2 regions of the Stenotrophomonas sp. YJH_SMC_12-1 genome follow, and region 1 is predicted to be linked to the other one. Evidence: riboswitches for the same ligand, from Rfam matches in the RefSeq annotation. Region 1 holds a riboswitch; the other holds the start of a gene.
What was found. A riboswitch is a leader RNA that binds a small molecule or an ion and turns the genes downstream of it on or off. The one in region 1 is predicted to bind cobalamin.
Positions count from the first base shown of each region.

Region 2: another riboswitch for cobalamin. It lies ahead of btuB (TonB-dependent vitamin B12 receptor); the one in region 1 lies ahead of AC5P8Y_RS13785 (epoxyqueuosine reductase QueH).

Region 1 covers NZ_JCAFUD010000007.1:26,384-33,597, forward strand. Annotated here, with positions in the region: gene AC5P8Y_RS13770 (patatin-like phospholipase family protein) at 1-1,595, opposite strand, end outside; gene AC5P8Y_RS13775 (bifunctional nicotinamide-nucleotide adenylyltransferase/Nudix hydroxylase) at 1,789-2,838, shown strand; gene AC5P8Y_RS13780 (nicotinate phosphoribosyltransferase) at 2,903-4,312, shown strand; cobalamin riboswitch at 4,396-4,625, shown strand; gene AC5P8Y_RS13785 (epoxyqueuosine reductase QueH) at 4,787-5,473, shown strand; gene pncA (bifunctional nicotinamidase/pyrazinamidase) at 5,529-6,155, shown strand; gene purU (formyltetrahydrofolate deformylase) at 6,443-7,214, opposite strand, start outside.
Region 2 covers NZ_JCAFUD010000003.1:160,223-167,436, forward strand. Annotated here, with positions in the region: gene AC5P8Y_RS06940 (LysR family transcriptional regulator) at 1-842, shown strand, start outside; gene AC5P8Y_RS06945 (class I SAM-dependent methyltransferase) at 839-1,630, shown strand; gene gph (phosphoglycolate phosphatase) at 1,696-2,358, shown strand; gene btuB (TonB-dependent vitamin B12 receptor) at 2,467-4,308, opposite strand; cobalamin riboswitch at 4,424-4,646, opposite strand; gene AC5P8Y_RS06960 (histidine phosphatase family protein) at 4,790-5,368, shown strand; gene AC5P8Y_RS06965 (TfoX/Sxy family protein) at 5,460-5,822, opposite strand; gene AC5P8Y_RS06970 (GAF domain-containing protein) at 5,819-6,301, opposite strand; gene bioD (dethiobiotin synthase) at 6,370-7,053, shown strand; gene AC5P8Y_RS06980 (aminotransferase-like domain-containing protein) at 7,129-7,214, opposite strand, start outside.

The DNA of each region.
Region 1 (7,214 bases):
TGGTTCTCGAACGAGAACGAACAGAAGCGCGCACCGGCTAGGCTGCCCTTGTCGGCGATGCGGGTCAGCACCTCCTGCGGCATGTCCAGGTTCATGCCGCCTTCGTCGCCCTGCAGGCTGACGTGCACGATGCGGTCGCGGTAGCCCGGCGCGCGCGCCTGCAGCAGATCGCGCCAGTTCTGCATGGTCGCCACCACCGCGAACAGGAAGCGGCCCAGCTCGGCGGCCGCCAGCGGTGTGGCGATCGACTGGTAGGTGCGCTGCCAGCCGTGTCGGTTCTCGGTGGGCAGGAACACCGCGTGCTCCAGCGACTGACGGCCACTGCTGCCGTGGTTCACCTCTTCGGCGTGCTGCGGGTAGACCAGATTGATGGCGAAGGTCGGCCAGCGCGGCAACGCGGCATCGAACAGATGGATCGGGAAATTGCTGCTGATGCCACCATCGGAGAACCAGCAGATGCGGAAGGCGGTGATCACCGGGCCGCAAGCCTGCCCGGCGCTGGTCAGCCCTTCCATGCTGTCGGCCACGTTGTGCTCGGGGTCGGCCGCCGGCGTGGTCGGCTCGCAGCGTCGTTCGCGGCGTGAGGGTTCATGCAGCGGCACCGCGCTGATCAGCAGCGGGAAGCTCAGGCTCATGCGCGTGGCCACCAGCACCGGCAGCTTCGGGCCCGGCGGCAGGTGGTAGTACTGCCGCCCTTCCACCTCCAGCGGCGGGCCGGCCTGCGTCACCAGCCACTGCACCACGCTGGCCGGGAACAGCTGCTCGAATTCCTCGCGCAGGAACCAGAACTGCGCGCCGCCCAGCGGCAGCGTGCGCGGCTCGTTGTGCGACACGCAGGTGGTGATCATCTGCAGGCTGATCGCATGCGGGCTGTCCGGCTCGCCGGCATAGCGCGGCGCATCGTGCAGGTCGGCGAAGGTGAGCGGTGCATCCAGCGGCTTGCCGGACAACTGCTGCAGGCATTCGTGCAGCCACTCGGTCAGTGCCGGCGTGCGTGCATCGCGGCCGAGGCCGCTGCACAGGCCCAGCAGATTGCGTCGCGCCACGCGTGCCACACGAAGCGCGGCACCGGCCACACCCGCACCGTACGCGCACAGCAGCGACGGCAGCAGCGTGGCCGCCACCCCGCTCCAACCACCGCCCCACCAGCCCAGGCCGAGCAGCAGCGCCAGCGACACCAGCACTTCCAGCGGCGCGATCTCGAACACGGCAACGGCCAGGCACAGCAGCTTGTGCGGCAGGCTGGCATTGCCGGTCAGCACCACCAGCAGGCGATAGGCCGCGCGTGCGCCGCGTGCGGGCTGGAACAGGCTGTAGATGAAGCCGCGCCGCGACAGCTGCGCCGACACCGCCGACAACCCGCCATAGCCTGCATCGCCGGGCAGGTGCTCGCCGGCCTGCTGGCGACGATCACCGCAGGCCGCCGCAGCCGCCACGGCGGCGGCGATGGCGCCGGCCGAAGTGCCGCCGATGCTCTTGAAGCGATACTCGCGCGCCAGCGCCAGTACCGCATTGGGGTACACGATGCCGCTGGTGATGCCGCCTTTCATGACCAGATCGCAGTACTTGTCCGCCACTGTCTTGCCCCCGAGCATGCCGTCCGCCGCGTGGGTGCCAGTATGGCGCAGGGGCTTCTCAGGGCCTGAGAACAACGGCGCAGTCCGCGCACGCAATGCGCCGTTCAGCAGAAAGCACGGCTGCAGGCTTGACCCGCCCCGCCATCGGCGTAGCATCTGCAGCAAGCCAAGGGACAGACCCGCGGCTGCCACAACGACATGAGGGATTCTCATGGAATTCGACTATCTCGTCTTCATCGGGCGATTCGAGCCCTTCCACAACGGCCACGCCGCCGTTGCCCGCCTGGCCCTGAGCCGGGCCCGCAAGCTGATCTTCCTGGTCGGCTCTGCCGATACCCCCCGCAGCCTGCGCAATCCCTGGACCGCGGCCGAACGCGCCGTGATGATCCAGGCCGCCCTCGATGGCCACACCGACCGTCTGCTGATCCGCCCGCTGCGTGACCACCTGTACAACGAAGCGCAGTGGATCGCCAACGTGCAGCGCCAGGTGGCTGAAGCCCTGCGCAACGACGGCGCCGCCGCCGATGCGAAGGTGGGCCTGATCGGCATGGACAAGGACGCGTCCAGCTACTACCTGCGCGAGTTCCCGCAGTGGCCGCTGGTGGACGTGCAGCATACCGCCACCCTGTCGGCCACCGAGCTGCGGCGCTACCTGTTCGAAGCCGGCGACGTCGACTTCCACGGCGCGCTGCTGATGCTGCGTGGCAATGTGCCGGCGCCGGTGTACGACATGCTTGAAGCGTTCCGCAAAAGCGCGCCTGCCTATGGCCAGCTGGTCGCCGAGTACCGCTTCATCGAACAGTACAAGGCCGCCTGGAAGGATGCGCCCTACGCGCCCACCTTCGTCACCACCGATGCGGTGGTGGTGCATTCAGGCCACGTGCTGCTGGTGCGTCGCCGCTCGGAACCCGGCAAGGGGCTGTGGGCGCTGCCCGGCGGCTTCGTCGGCCAGGAACAGAGCCTGCTCGACAGCTGCCTGCGCGAACTGCGCGAGGAAACCCGGCTGAAGATTCCGCTGCCGGTGCTGAAGGGTTCGCTGAAGGGCCAGCAGGTCTTCGACCACCCCGACCGCAGCCAGCGCGGCCGCACCATCACCCACGGTTTCCACTTCGAATTCCCGGCCGGTGAACTGCCGCCGGTGCGCGGCGGCGACGACGCAGACAAGGCGCGCTGGATACCGGTGAGTGAAGCCCTGGACATGGGCCCGCAGCTGTTCGAAGACCACCTGCACATCCTGGAGTATTTCCTCGGCCGCGGCTGACAGGCCCGGCCCCCCCACTGGCGGATAGACCGCTGGTGTCACTCGACGCGAAGGAGCTTCCGTCATGCACTACCTCGATAATCTTCTCCTCAACACCGACAGCTACAAGGCCAGCCATTGGCTGCAGTACCCGCCGGGTACCGATGCCACGTTCTTCTACGTCGAATCACGTGGCGGCCTGCACGATCGCACGGTGTTCTTCGGCCTGCAGGCGATCCTCAAGGACGCGCTGGCACGACCGGTCACCCACGCCGACATCGACGACGCTGCTGCGGTATTCGCCGCCCATGGCGAACCGTTCAACGAGGCCGGCTGGCGCGATATCGTCGACCGGCTTGGCGGCCACCTGCCGGTGCGCATCCGCGCCGTTCCCGAGGGCAGCGTGGTGCCCACCCACCAGGCACTGATGACCATCGAGTCGACCGATCCGGCTGCGTTCTGGGTGCCGTCGTATCTGGAAACGCTGCTGCTGCGCGTGTGGTATCCGGTCACCGTGGCCACCATCAGCTGGCACGCACGGCAGACCATCGCCGCGTTCCTGCAGCAGACCAGCGACGACCCGCAGGGGCAGCTGCCGTTCAAGCTGCACGACTTCGGCGCGCGCGGTGTATCGAGCCTGGAATCGGCCGCGTTGGGCGGTGCCGCGCACCTGGTCAACTTCCTCGGCACCGATACCGTGTCGGCGCTGTGCCTGGCACGCGCGCACTACCACGCACCGATGGCCGGCTATTCGATTCCGGCCGCCGAGCACAGCACCATCACCAGTTGGGGCCGCGAACGCGAGGTGGACGCCTATCGCAACATGCTGCGCCAGTTCGGCAAGCCCGGTTCGATCGTGGCGGTGGTGTCGGACAGCTATGACATCTACCGCGCGATCAGCGAACACTGGGGCACCACCCTGCGCGATGACGTGATCGCGTCGGGCGCCACCCTGGTCATCCGTCCCGACTCGGGTGACCCGGTGGAGGTGGTGGCCGAAAGCCTGCGCCGGCTGGATGAAGCCTTCGGCCACAGCCTCAACGGCAAGGGCTATCGCGTGCTCAACCACGTGCGGGTGATCCAGGGCGATGGCATCAATCCGGACACCATCCGCGCGATCCTGCAGCGCATCACCGACGACGGCTACGCCGTCGACAACGTGGCCTTCGGCATGGGCGGTGCACTGCTGCAGCGGCTGGACCGCGATACGCAGAAGTTCGCGCTGAAGTGCTCGGCGGCGCGGGTCGAGGGTGAGTGGATCGACGTCTACAAGGATCCGGTCACCGACGCCGGCAAGGCCAGCAAGCGTGGCCGCATGCGCCTGCTGCGCCGCCTGGACGATGGCAGCCTGCATACGGTGCCACTGCCGGCCAATGGCGACGACACCCTGCCGGACGGCTTCGAGGACGCAATGGTGACCGTGTGGGAGAACGGCCGCCTGCTGCACGACCAGCGGCTGGACGACATCCGCACGCGGGCGGCCGTGGGGCATTGAAGGTGCATCCCGACCGGGGTTGGATCCCGTTGCAGCGCAGCGGGCTCTGCCCCCTGCGCTCTTGACCGGCGCCACCAACAGGTCCACCTTGCACACGCCGAAGGTATCCCTCCCATCGCTGCGGCGCGGGGAGGGATTTAAACGGGAATCCGGTGAAGGCGCCTCGCGCGTCCATTCCGGAGCTGCCCCGCAGCGGTGAATGGAAACGAATCCTGCCAACAGCACTGGGCTCGCGCCTGGGAAGCGGCAGGTAGTAGGTGGGCTGCGGCCCGAGTCCATCAGCCCGAATACCGGCCCCGGCCGGGGGACACGACCGTCCCCTGACTCGACCTGGAATCTCCGCGGGGAGGTTGCCGGGGCCGTCGTCGTCCTGCGCGTGCAGGCGATGTGGCCGCGCGCGTCCTGTTCACGGTATCCGGCCAGACCCGTTCACCCACGCGCTGATGCATGGGCCACCGCCGTTGCCGGCGGTCCATGCGGTACCTGACGATGACCGAGCTCCAACGCCCCACCCTGACCCTGCCCGCCGACGGCAAGCGCCTGCTGCTGCATTCGTGCTGCGCGCCCTGTTCCGGCGAAGTGATGGAGGCGATCACCGCCTCCGGGATCGACTACGCGATCTTCTTCTACAACCCCAACATCCACCCGGTGAAGGAGTACGAGCTGCGCAAGCAGGAGAACATCCGCTTCGCCGAGCAGCACGGCATTCCTTTCATCGACTGCGACTACGACACCGACAACTGGTTCAGCCGTGCACGCGGCATGGAAAACGAGCCCGAACGCGGCATCCGCTGCACGATGTGCTTCGACATGCGCTTCGAGCGCACTGCGCTGTACGCGCACGAGCACGGCTACGACACCATCAGTTCTTCGCTGGGCATCTCGCGCTGGAAGAACATGGCGCAGATCAACGACTGCGGCATCCGCGCCGCCTCGCGCTATGAAGGCCTGCAGTACTGGGACTACAACTGGCGCAAGGGCGGCGGTGCCAGCCGCATGATCGAGATCAGCAAGCGCGAGCAGTTCTACCAGCAGGAATACTGCGGCTGCGTGTACTCGCTGCGCGATGCCAACCGCCATCGCCGCGAGAATGGCCGCGAGCGGATCAAGATCGGCCTGTTGTACTACGGGCAGGACGCTGGGACGCCGCAGGACGATTGACGTGCAGGCATGGGGCGGCCACGCTGGTCGCCCCTTCTGTTGTACCGGAACTGCCATGACCGCCCTGCCCGCCGATGTCGCCCTGCTGGTGATCGACCTGCAGCCGGACTTCATGCCCGGTGGCGCCCTGGCCTGCGACCAGGGCGATGCGCTGGTGGCACCCATTGCCGATCTGCTGGCGCAGCGCCGCTACCGCACCGTGGTGGCAACACAGGACTGGCACCCGGCCGACCATGCCTCGTTCGCCAGCCAGCACCCCGGCCAACGCCCGTTCGAGACCATCCTGCTGCACGCGCAGCCGCAGACCCTGTGGCCGGACCACTGCGTGCAGGGCAGCGCCGGTGCCGCCCTGCACCCGGGCGTGGACTGGACCGTGGCCGACCTGATCCTGCGCAAGGGCACGCGCCAACAGGTGGATTCGTACAGCGCCTTCCGCGAGAACCACGGCCCCGAGGGCGAGCGCCCGGCCACCGGCCTGGCCGGCTGGCTGCATGAACGCCGCATCCGCGAAGTGCACGTATGCGGCCTGGCCCGTGACTACTGCGTGCTGTGGAGCGCGCAGGACGCGGTGAAGTCCGGCTTCCGGGTGAAGTTCCTGTGGGAGCTGACCAAGCCGGTGACCGAAGCCAACGACGTGATGGTGCGCGAGGCGCTGGGCAAGGCGGGGATCGCGATCGTCTGAGGCGTGACCGCCGGGCATGGCCCCGCGCTATCGCGCACGTCGCTTATGCTGCTTGCGCGCTCCTGCCCACAACAACACAATCGATTCATCCAGCCCCCTAACTACGCCCCCCTATAGATCGCGGGACGGCCGAACCGGGGACTTTTCATTGGATGAAATCAGGATTCGGTAGTGCCGGCCGCTGGCCGGCAACCTCGGGACCTCTGCAGTTGCCGGCCAGCGGCCGGTACTACCGGATAGCACCCGTGGTAGCGCCGGGCCATGCCCGGCGGACGCGGGATGGGCGATTACCGGAATACCACCGTGCGATGCCCGTTGAGCAGGATGCGGTGCTCCACATGGCGGCGAACCGCGCGTGCCAGCACCAGCGATTCGGTATCGCTGCCCAGCCGCACCAGTTCACGCGGTGCCATCGCGTGGTCCACGCGGGCCACGTCCTGTTCGATGATCGGGCCTTCGTCCAGGTCCTCGGTGACATAGTGCGCGGTGGCGCCGATGATCTTGACCCCACGCGCGTGTGCCTGGTGGTACGGCTGCGCGCCCTTGAAGCTGGGCAGGAAGCTGTGGTGGATGTTGATGGCACGGCCGGCCAGCGCGCGGCACAGCGTGGGTGACAGGATCTGCATGTAGCGCGCCAGCACCACCAGGTCGATGCGTTCGCGCTCGACGAGGTCGATGATCTGCTGCTCCTGCACCGCGCGTGTATCGGCGGTCACCGGCAGGTGGTGGAACGGCACCTGGTAGGACGCCGCCAGCGGCGCGAAGTCGGCGTGGTTGGACGCCACTGCTGCGATGTCCACCTTCAGCTGGCCGCTGTGGGCGCGGAACAGCAGGTCGTTGAGGCAATGCCCCTGTTTGCTGACCAGCACCAGCAGCCGCGCGCGGCGTCGGCCATCGTGCAGCTGCCAGTCCATGCCGAAGCCTTCGGCAAGCGTGGCCATGGCGGCGTGCACGGTCTCCAGCGGCAGGCCGGCATCGCGGTCGAAGTGCACGCGCAGGAAGAAGCGGCCACTCTCCTCATCGCCGAACTGCTGGGCGTCGAGGATGTTGCAGCCGTGG
Region 2 (7,214 bases), on a different contig from region 1:
GGGCGATGGTTACCCGCTACCTGGCCGAGGTCGAGGCTTGGCTGGGCGCGCGCCTGCTGCACCGGACCACGCGCCGGGTCAGCCTGACCGGCCCCGGCGAGGCGGCGCTGGCGCGCTTCCGGCAGATACTGGCCATCGGCGAGGAACTGCAGGGCGAGCTGGCCAGCGACGATCCCGAACCGCATGGCACGCTGCGGGTGACCGCCAGCGTGTCGTTCGGGCAAAGCCACCTGGCGCGTGCGGTGGCCGGTTTCGTCGCACGCCATCCGGCGGCGCGCATTGAACTGCTGCTGGTCGACCGCATGGTGAACCTGGTGGAAGAGCGGGTGGACCTTGCCGTGCGCATCGCCCGCCAGATCGATCCCAGCCTGATCGCACGACGGCTGGCCACCTGCCGCTCGGTGCTGTGCGCGACGCCGTCGTACCTGCAGGCGCGCGGTACGCCTACCGCCCCGGAACACCTGGCCGGGCACAACTGCCTGACCCATCACTACGTGGGCAAGAGCCTGTGGCAGCTGCACCGCGATGGGCGTTCGCTGTCGGTGGCGGTGGGCGGCAACATCAGCGCCAATGAAGCGTCGCTGTTGCTGGAGGCGGTACGTGCAGGCGCCGGCATCGCGATGCTGCCGACCTACCAGGTGGCGCCACTGCTGCGCAGTGGCGAGCTGATCGAGTTGTTGCCCGAGTTCAGTCTGGACGAACTCGGCATTCATGCCGTGTACGCATCACGGCGCCAGCAGCCCGCTATCATGCGGCGATTCCTGGACTTCCTGGCCGAGTGTTTCGCCAGCCCGGCCTTCCAGGATCTGGATTGGCGCCCACCGGGCAAGGAGAACACATGAACCACGGACAGGCCTTGATCGACCACAACCGTGCTGCCTGGGACCGCCAGGCCAGCGAAGTGCGCGAATGGTCGCGCCCGGTGGAAAGTTCAACCATTGCCGCCGCGCGCGAAGGACGTTGGCAGGTGCACCTGACGCCCCGTGCCCTGCCGCTGGACTGGCTGGGTGATGTGCGCGGCCGCCGGGTCCTGTGCCTGGCCTCGGGCGGTGGCCAGCAGGCACCGGTGCTGGCGGCGGCCGGGGCCGACGTCACTGTGTTCGATCTGTCCGATGGGCAGCTGGAACAGGACCGCAGCGTGGCGGCGCGCGACGGCCTGCGGCTGCGCACGGTGCAGGGCGACATGCGCGACCTGCACGTATTCGCCAACGACAGCTTCGATGTGGTGTTCCACCCGATCTCCAACCTGTATGTGCCCGATGTGCGCCCGGTGTGGACCGAATGCCGCCGCGTGCTGGCGCGCGATGGCATGCTGATGGCCAGCTTCTACAACCCGGTGCTGTTCGTCGGCGCGCGCGATCCGCAGCTTGATGCACAGGGCCTGATCCGGCCGCAGTACGCCATTCCCTATTCGGATCTGGAAGACCTGCCACCGGCCGAGCGCGAGGCGAAGCTGGCGCGGGGTGATGCGCTGACCTTCGGCCACAGCCTGACAGAACTGATCGGTGGACAGCTGGATGCCGGCTTCGTGATCGATCGCTTCATGGAAGACTGGCAGCCGCAGCCGCGCTTCCTGATCGACCGCTATCTGCCCACCTTCCTGGCTACCCGCGCGCGCCGGATCGGCTGAGGCGGATCGGTGCAAAAACCAGCGGCGTACAATGGACGGCCCCACGTCGCACAGGTGCCGTTCCCTTGTCGTATCCCTATCCGCTGGTCGTGTTCGACCTCGATGGCACGCTGGTCGACAGCGCTGCCGATATTGCCGAAGCACTGAACCGCACGCTGGAAGACATCGGCCTGGCGCGCGTGCCGGAAGCCACGGTTCTGGGCTGGATCGGCGACGGTGTGCGTCGTCTGGTCGAACAGGCGGTGCAGGCCGCCGGCAGCGAGGTGGACCTGGCGGAGGTGATGCCGGTGTTCATGGTGCACTACCGTGAGTGCCTGCTGCGCAGCCCGCGACTGTTCGACGGCGTGGGCGAAGCGCTGGCGCAACTGCGTGCGCGCAACGTGCCGCTGGCGATCTGCACCAACAAGCCCGAAGCACTGGTGCCGCCGCTGCTGCAGCACCTGGGTATCGATGATGCATTCGCGCTGGTACTGGGGGGGGATTCGCTGCCGCAGCGCAAGCCCAGTGGCGAGCCACTGCGGCACATCGCCGCGCACTTCGGGCTGCCGGTGGAGTCCTGCCTGATGGTGGGTGATTCGTTGACCGACTACCGCGCCGCCGAAGAGGCCGGCATGCCGATCGCGCTGGTGCGCTACGGCTATCCGCGCGGCCTGGACCTGGCCACCGCGCATGCGGTGGCGGTGATCGACGACCTGCGTGAACTGCCGGGGTTGGCCGCCGGCCGATAAGCCGGCCAACGCAATGGGTAGTGCCGGCCGCTGGCCGGCAACCCGGGATGCGTTGCCGAAGGTCATGATGTTGCCGGCCAGTGGCCGGCACTACCATGAACGTTGCGCTCACTTCGGCTGGTAACGCACGCTCAACTGGTACTCGCGGCCGGGCTGGTTGAACCATGCCACCGTTTCGTAGCGACGGTCGAAGACGTTGGCGGCACGTGCCAGCAGCGACCACGATGGCGTCAGTGCGTATTCGGCGCGAACATCCAGCGTACCGTAGCCGCCCACCTTCACCGCATTCGAGGCATCGTCGTAGCGCTTGCCGGCACCCTGCACGGTCAGGCCTGCGCGGAAATCGCCGAAGCGACGGTCGATGTCCAGGCGCGCGGTCTGCTGCGCGCGGCGTGGCAGCCAGTTGTCGAACTGGGTGCTGCCGCCGGTGCGGTTGCGCGGGTCGGTGTAGCTCAGCTGCGCGTTGATGTCGAAGCCGGCCAGCAGCACGCCACCGGTCAGTTCGGCACCGCGGATGCGGGCCTTCTCCACCTGCTGCATCTTGAAGGTTGCCGCATCGTAGGTGATCAGGTCATCGATGCGGGTTTCATACACGTCCAGGCCCCAGTGCCAGCCCTGGCCCTGCTGCGAAACGCCGAGGTTGGCGCTCTTGGACTTCTCCGGCTTCAACGTCGGCACGCCGCTCCACGGGTCGTACAGATCGCTGAAGGTCGGTGCCTTGAACGCCGTGCCATAGCTGGCGTTGAGGCGCAGGCCGTGGCCCAGCTCCATCGCCCAGCCAACGCTGCCGGTGGCGTGGTTGCCGAACTGCTGGTTGTCGTCGTTGCGTGCGCTGGCCTGCAGCTGGTGGCGGCCGAAGCGGCCCTGGTACTGCACGAATACGCCGGTGTTGCGGCGGCTGTCGACCAGGTAACCCGCGCTGCTGCCATCCAGGTTGTCTTCGCTCCAGTCCACGCCTGCGCTCAGCAGCTGGCCCTCGGCCACGCCGAAATCGCCCTGCAGGGAGGCGCTGTCGCGGTGGGTCTGTGCGCTGCCACGTGCACCGAAGTCGCCGAAGTTGTCCGACTCGTTGTCACTGCGCCCGACGTTTGCGGTGAATGCCAGGCGCTCGGAAGGGGTGTAGCGCACCTTGCCGGCCAGCACCTGCTGGCGGGTTTCCGAATAGTTGTAGTAACCGTCGTAATGGTTCTTGCCGTCGGCGCGCAGGGCGCTGCCTTCCACGTTCCACTGGTCGTTGAAGGTGTAGCCACCGCGCAGGCTCTTGGACAGGTTGCGGTAACCGTCGCGGTCGGGCTCGTCGGCGAAGCAGCCGGTGAACAGCGTGGCCGAGCCGCGGCAGGCATCGATGCCGTCGGAATGCTGGTAGGCGATGTCGGCACCGAACCAGCCGCGTTCGGTACCGCCGCCAATGCCACCGCTGGCTTCACGCAGGCCGTTGCTGCCACCGCCAAGCTGGAAGTGCGGGGCGAAATCGCCCTGGTTGCGGCGGGTGAAGATCTGGATCACGCCACCGATGGCGTCGGCGCCGTACAAGCTCGACTGCGGGCCGCGCACGATTTCCACGCGCTCGATCTGCGCCAGCGGCAGGTCCTGGTACATGGCCAGGCCGAGGTCGGCGCTGTTGATGCGCACGCCGTCCACCAGCACCACGGTGTGGCCCGAGTTGGTGCCGCGCAGGAACAGCGAGCTCTGCTTGCCGAGGCCGCCGGCATTGGTCAGGTTGATGCCGGCGCGGCCGCGCAGCAGCTCTTGCAGCGAGGTGGCCTGGCTGGATTCGATCTGCGCGCGGTCGATCACCTGCGCCGGCGCGATACTGTCCTGCAGGGCGATCGGGGTGCGGGTGGCGGTGACCAGGATCTGGTCGAGCGCAGTGGTGTCATCGGCGGCCTGGGCCAGCGCGGGCAGGGTGGCCAGCACGGCCAGGGACAGCATTCGGGACTGCAGCTTCATGGGGGACTCCAGGTGCCACGCACGCCCGCGTGGCGAAGGGGAGGAGCCGCGAAGGCAGGCGTGCGCCGATGCCGCAGCGCACGCCACGGTCATCCAGCGCCATGCCCACCGCATCGCGACCTGAGGCTTCCGGGCCGGTCTCCGGGCTTGCCGCCGGGTGGCGCGAGGCCACCGTCCAGGCGCCTTCCCATGCCTGCGGCACAGTGGCGGTGTTGCCTGGAACTGACGTGCTTACCGTTGCGGGGGCAGCGCCGGCCTGGCGTGGAATCACGCGTCACCGGCTTCCCGTTTCAACCTGCCGGCCATGGCCGCAGGTCACCTGGAAGTGGGCGCAGTCTACGGCATCGCAGGCCGTCCCGTTGCGTCGCGCCTGCGCGACTGCCTTTGCTGTGCCTTTAGAATGGTTGCTCGATCCCGTGGTGCCGTTGCCGATGTCCGCCCGTTTTCCGCTGTACCTGCGTCGCCCGTCCGGGACGCCCGCATGATCCTCGACCTGGTCCGCCATGCCGGCAATGGCCGTGACGAGTTCCTTGATGGCCGCAGCGACCCACCGCAGCTGGCCGGGCTGCCGCAGGAGCTGGTCGAGGCCTATGCCGGGCAACGCTGGGAGCGGGTGATCAGTTCACCGCGGTTGCGCGCGCTGCATACGGCGATGGCCTTGGCCACGCCGCGTGGGCTGGACGTGGAAGCGGACGAGGAATGGGAAGAGCTGGACTTCGGCGATTGGGACGGGCGGTCGCTGTTCGACTTGCCGGAGGATGCACTGGCGGCCTTCCATGCCGACCCGCACGCGTTCCCGCCGCCCAATGGCGAGAGCTGGGGCCACTTCGAGCGGCGCATCGCGCGCGCGCTGGATTGCCTGCTCGATGATGACGATCCGGTGCCGACGCTGGTGGTCAGCCATGGCGGCCCGTTGCGCATGGTGCTGTCGCAGGTCTGCGGCCTGCCCATGTCGCTGTGCTGGGCGCTGCGTATCGACCACGGCACGCGCCTGCGGGTGTGGCTGGAGCGCGGCGAGATCGGGCTGGTGGGTGAGCTGCTGGAGCTGCAGCAGCCCTGAGCGCACTCGCCGGGCATGGCCCGGCGCTACCGATCCCGCATCACACTGGTAGTGCCGGCCGCTGGCCGGCATCCCCAGGAACGCGGAGGCCTCAATCCTCGTCCGCGCCCTCGGCCACGCTGTCCTCAGCGTCATCGTCGGCATCGAAGCGCTGCTCATGCACTGGGCCCGACGCCGGGCCGGCTGCCTTCAGCGGATGCGCAGCGATGCGTGCTTCGTAATCCTGCACCAGTGCTTCACGCTGTGGCTCGCTCAGCTCCTGCCAATGGCAGTCCAGCAACGCGCCTTCCAGCGAGTACAGCAGGTTCAGGCTGGGCTTGAAGCCGGCGCGCTTGACCTTGACGAAGGCGCCGACGGCTCCGATCGCGACCAGGTCGTCGCGGCTGCGCAGGCCGACCTGGCGCAGCCACGCCGCACTTTTCGGGCCGATGTTGCGCAGCTTCGGTGCGCTCATCCCAGCGCCTCGACGAACACGCGGGCGATGGCTTCCAGGCCAGCCTGGTCGTCGGCATCGAAGCGGCCGACCTTCGGGCTGTCGATGTCGAACACGCCGATCAGTTCATCGCCGCGCAGCAGCGGCACCACCAGTTCCGAGCGCGAGGCCGAATCGCAGGCGATGTGGCCGGGGAAGGCGTCGACGTCCTCTACGCGCTGGGTCACGCGCTGGCTGGCGGCGGCACCGCACACGCCCTTGTCCAGCGGGATGCGCACGCAGGCCGGCAGGCCCTGGAACGGGCCAACCACCAGTTCCTTGCCGTCGTACAGGTAGAAGCCCACCCAGTTCAGGTCGGGCAGGGCGTGGTAGACCAGGGCCGAGAGGTTGGCCGCGTTGGCGATGCGGTCGGACTCGGCGTAGACCAGGCCACGGGCCTGTTCCAGCAGCTGGGCGTATTGTTCCGGCTTGCTGCCGGTGAGCGAGGCATTGGCGAACATGCCAGCAGTCTAGCAAGCGTGCCGGGCCGGCGATAATGCACGCTCTGTTGCCCCGTTGGAGCCCGTCGATGCCGTTGCCCGCCACGCTGCCGCCCGCCCTGTTCGTCACCGGCACCGATACCGAGATCGGCAAGACCGCGGCCAGCACCGCGCTGCTGCACGCACTGCGCCGGCGCGGCCTGCGCGCGGTGGGCATGAAGCCGGTGGCCAGCGGCAGCGAAGACCTGGGCCAGGGCCTGCGCAACGAAGACGCATTGGCGCTGCAGGCGGCCAGCTGGCCGGTACCGGACTATGCCGATCTGAACCCGTATGCGTTGCGCCAGCCGCTGGCACCGGAGCTGGCCGCTGCCGAGGACGGCGTGCAGGTGGAGCTGGCACCGATCATGGCAGCGTTCGAGCGGCTGCGCGCGCAGGCCGATGTCGTGGTGGTGGAGGGGGTTGGCGGTTGGCTGGCACCGGTCTCGGCCACGCTCGACCAGCTCGACCTGGTGCGCGCATTGCGGTTGCCGGTGTTGCTGGTGGTGGGCATGCGGCTGGGCTGCGTCAACCACGCGCGACTGACCGCGCAGTCGTTGCAGGCCGAAGGGGTGGAGTGCCTGGGCTGGATCGGCAACCACATCGACCCGGCGATGCAGCGCCAGGATGAGAACATCGCAACGCTGCAGCAGCGCCTGCCGATGCCGTGCTGGGGGCGGCTGCCACATCTGCCGGGAGCGGATGGCCAGATCCTGAGCACGCATCTGCTCGATTGACCTAGGGTAGTGCCGGCCGCTGGCCGGCAACCTCGATGTATCCACCTGCGTGCAGTTGCCGGCCAGCGGCCGGCACTACCGTGCTGCGGCCGCCAGCTCCCGCGCGATCGCGCCCAGCCGCTCCACCGCGCCGATGAAGCGTGCATCCAGCGTCTGGCAGC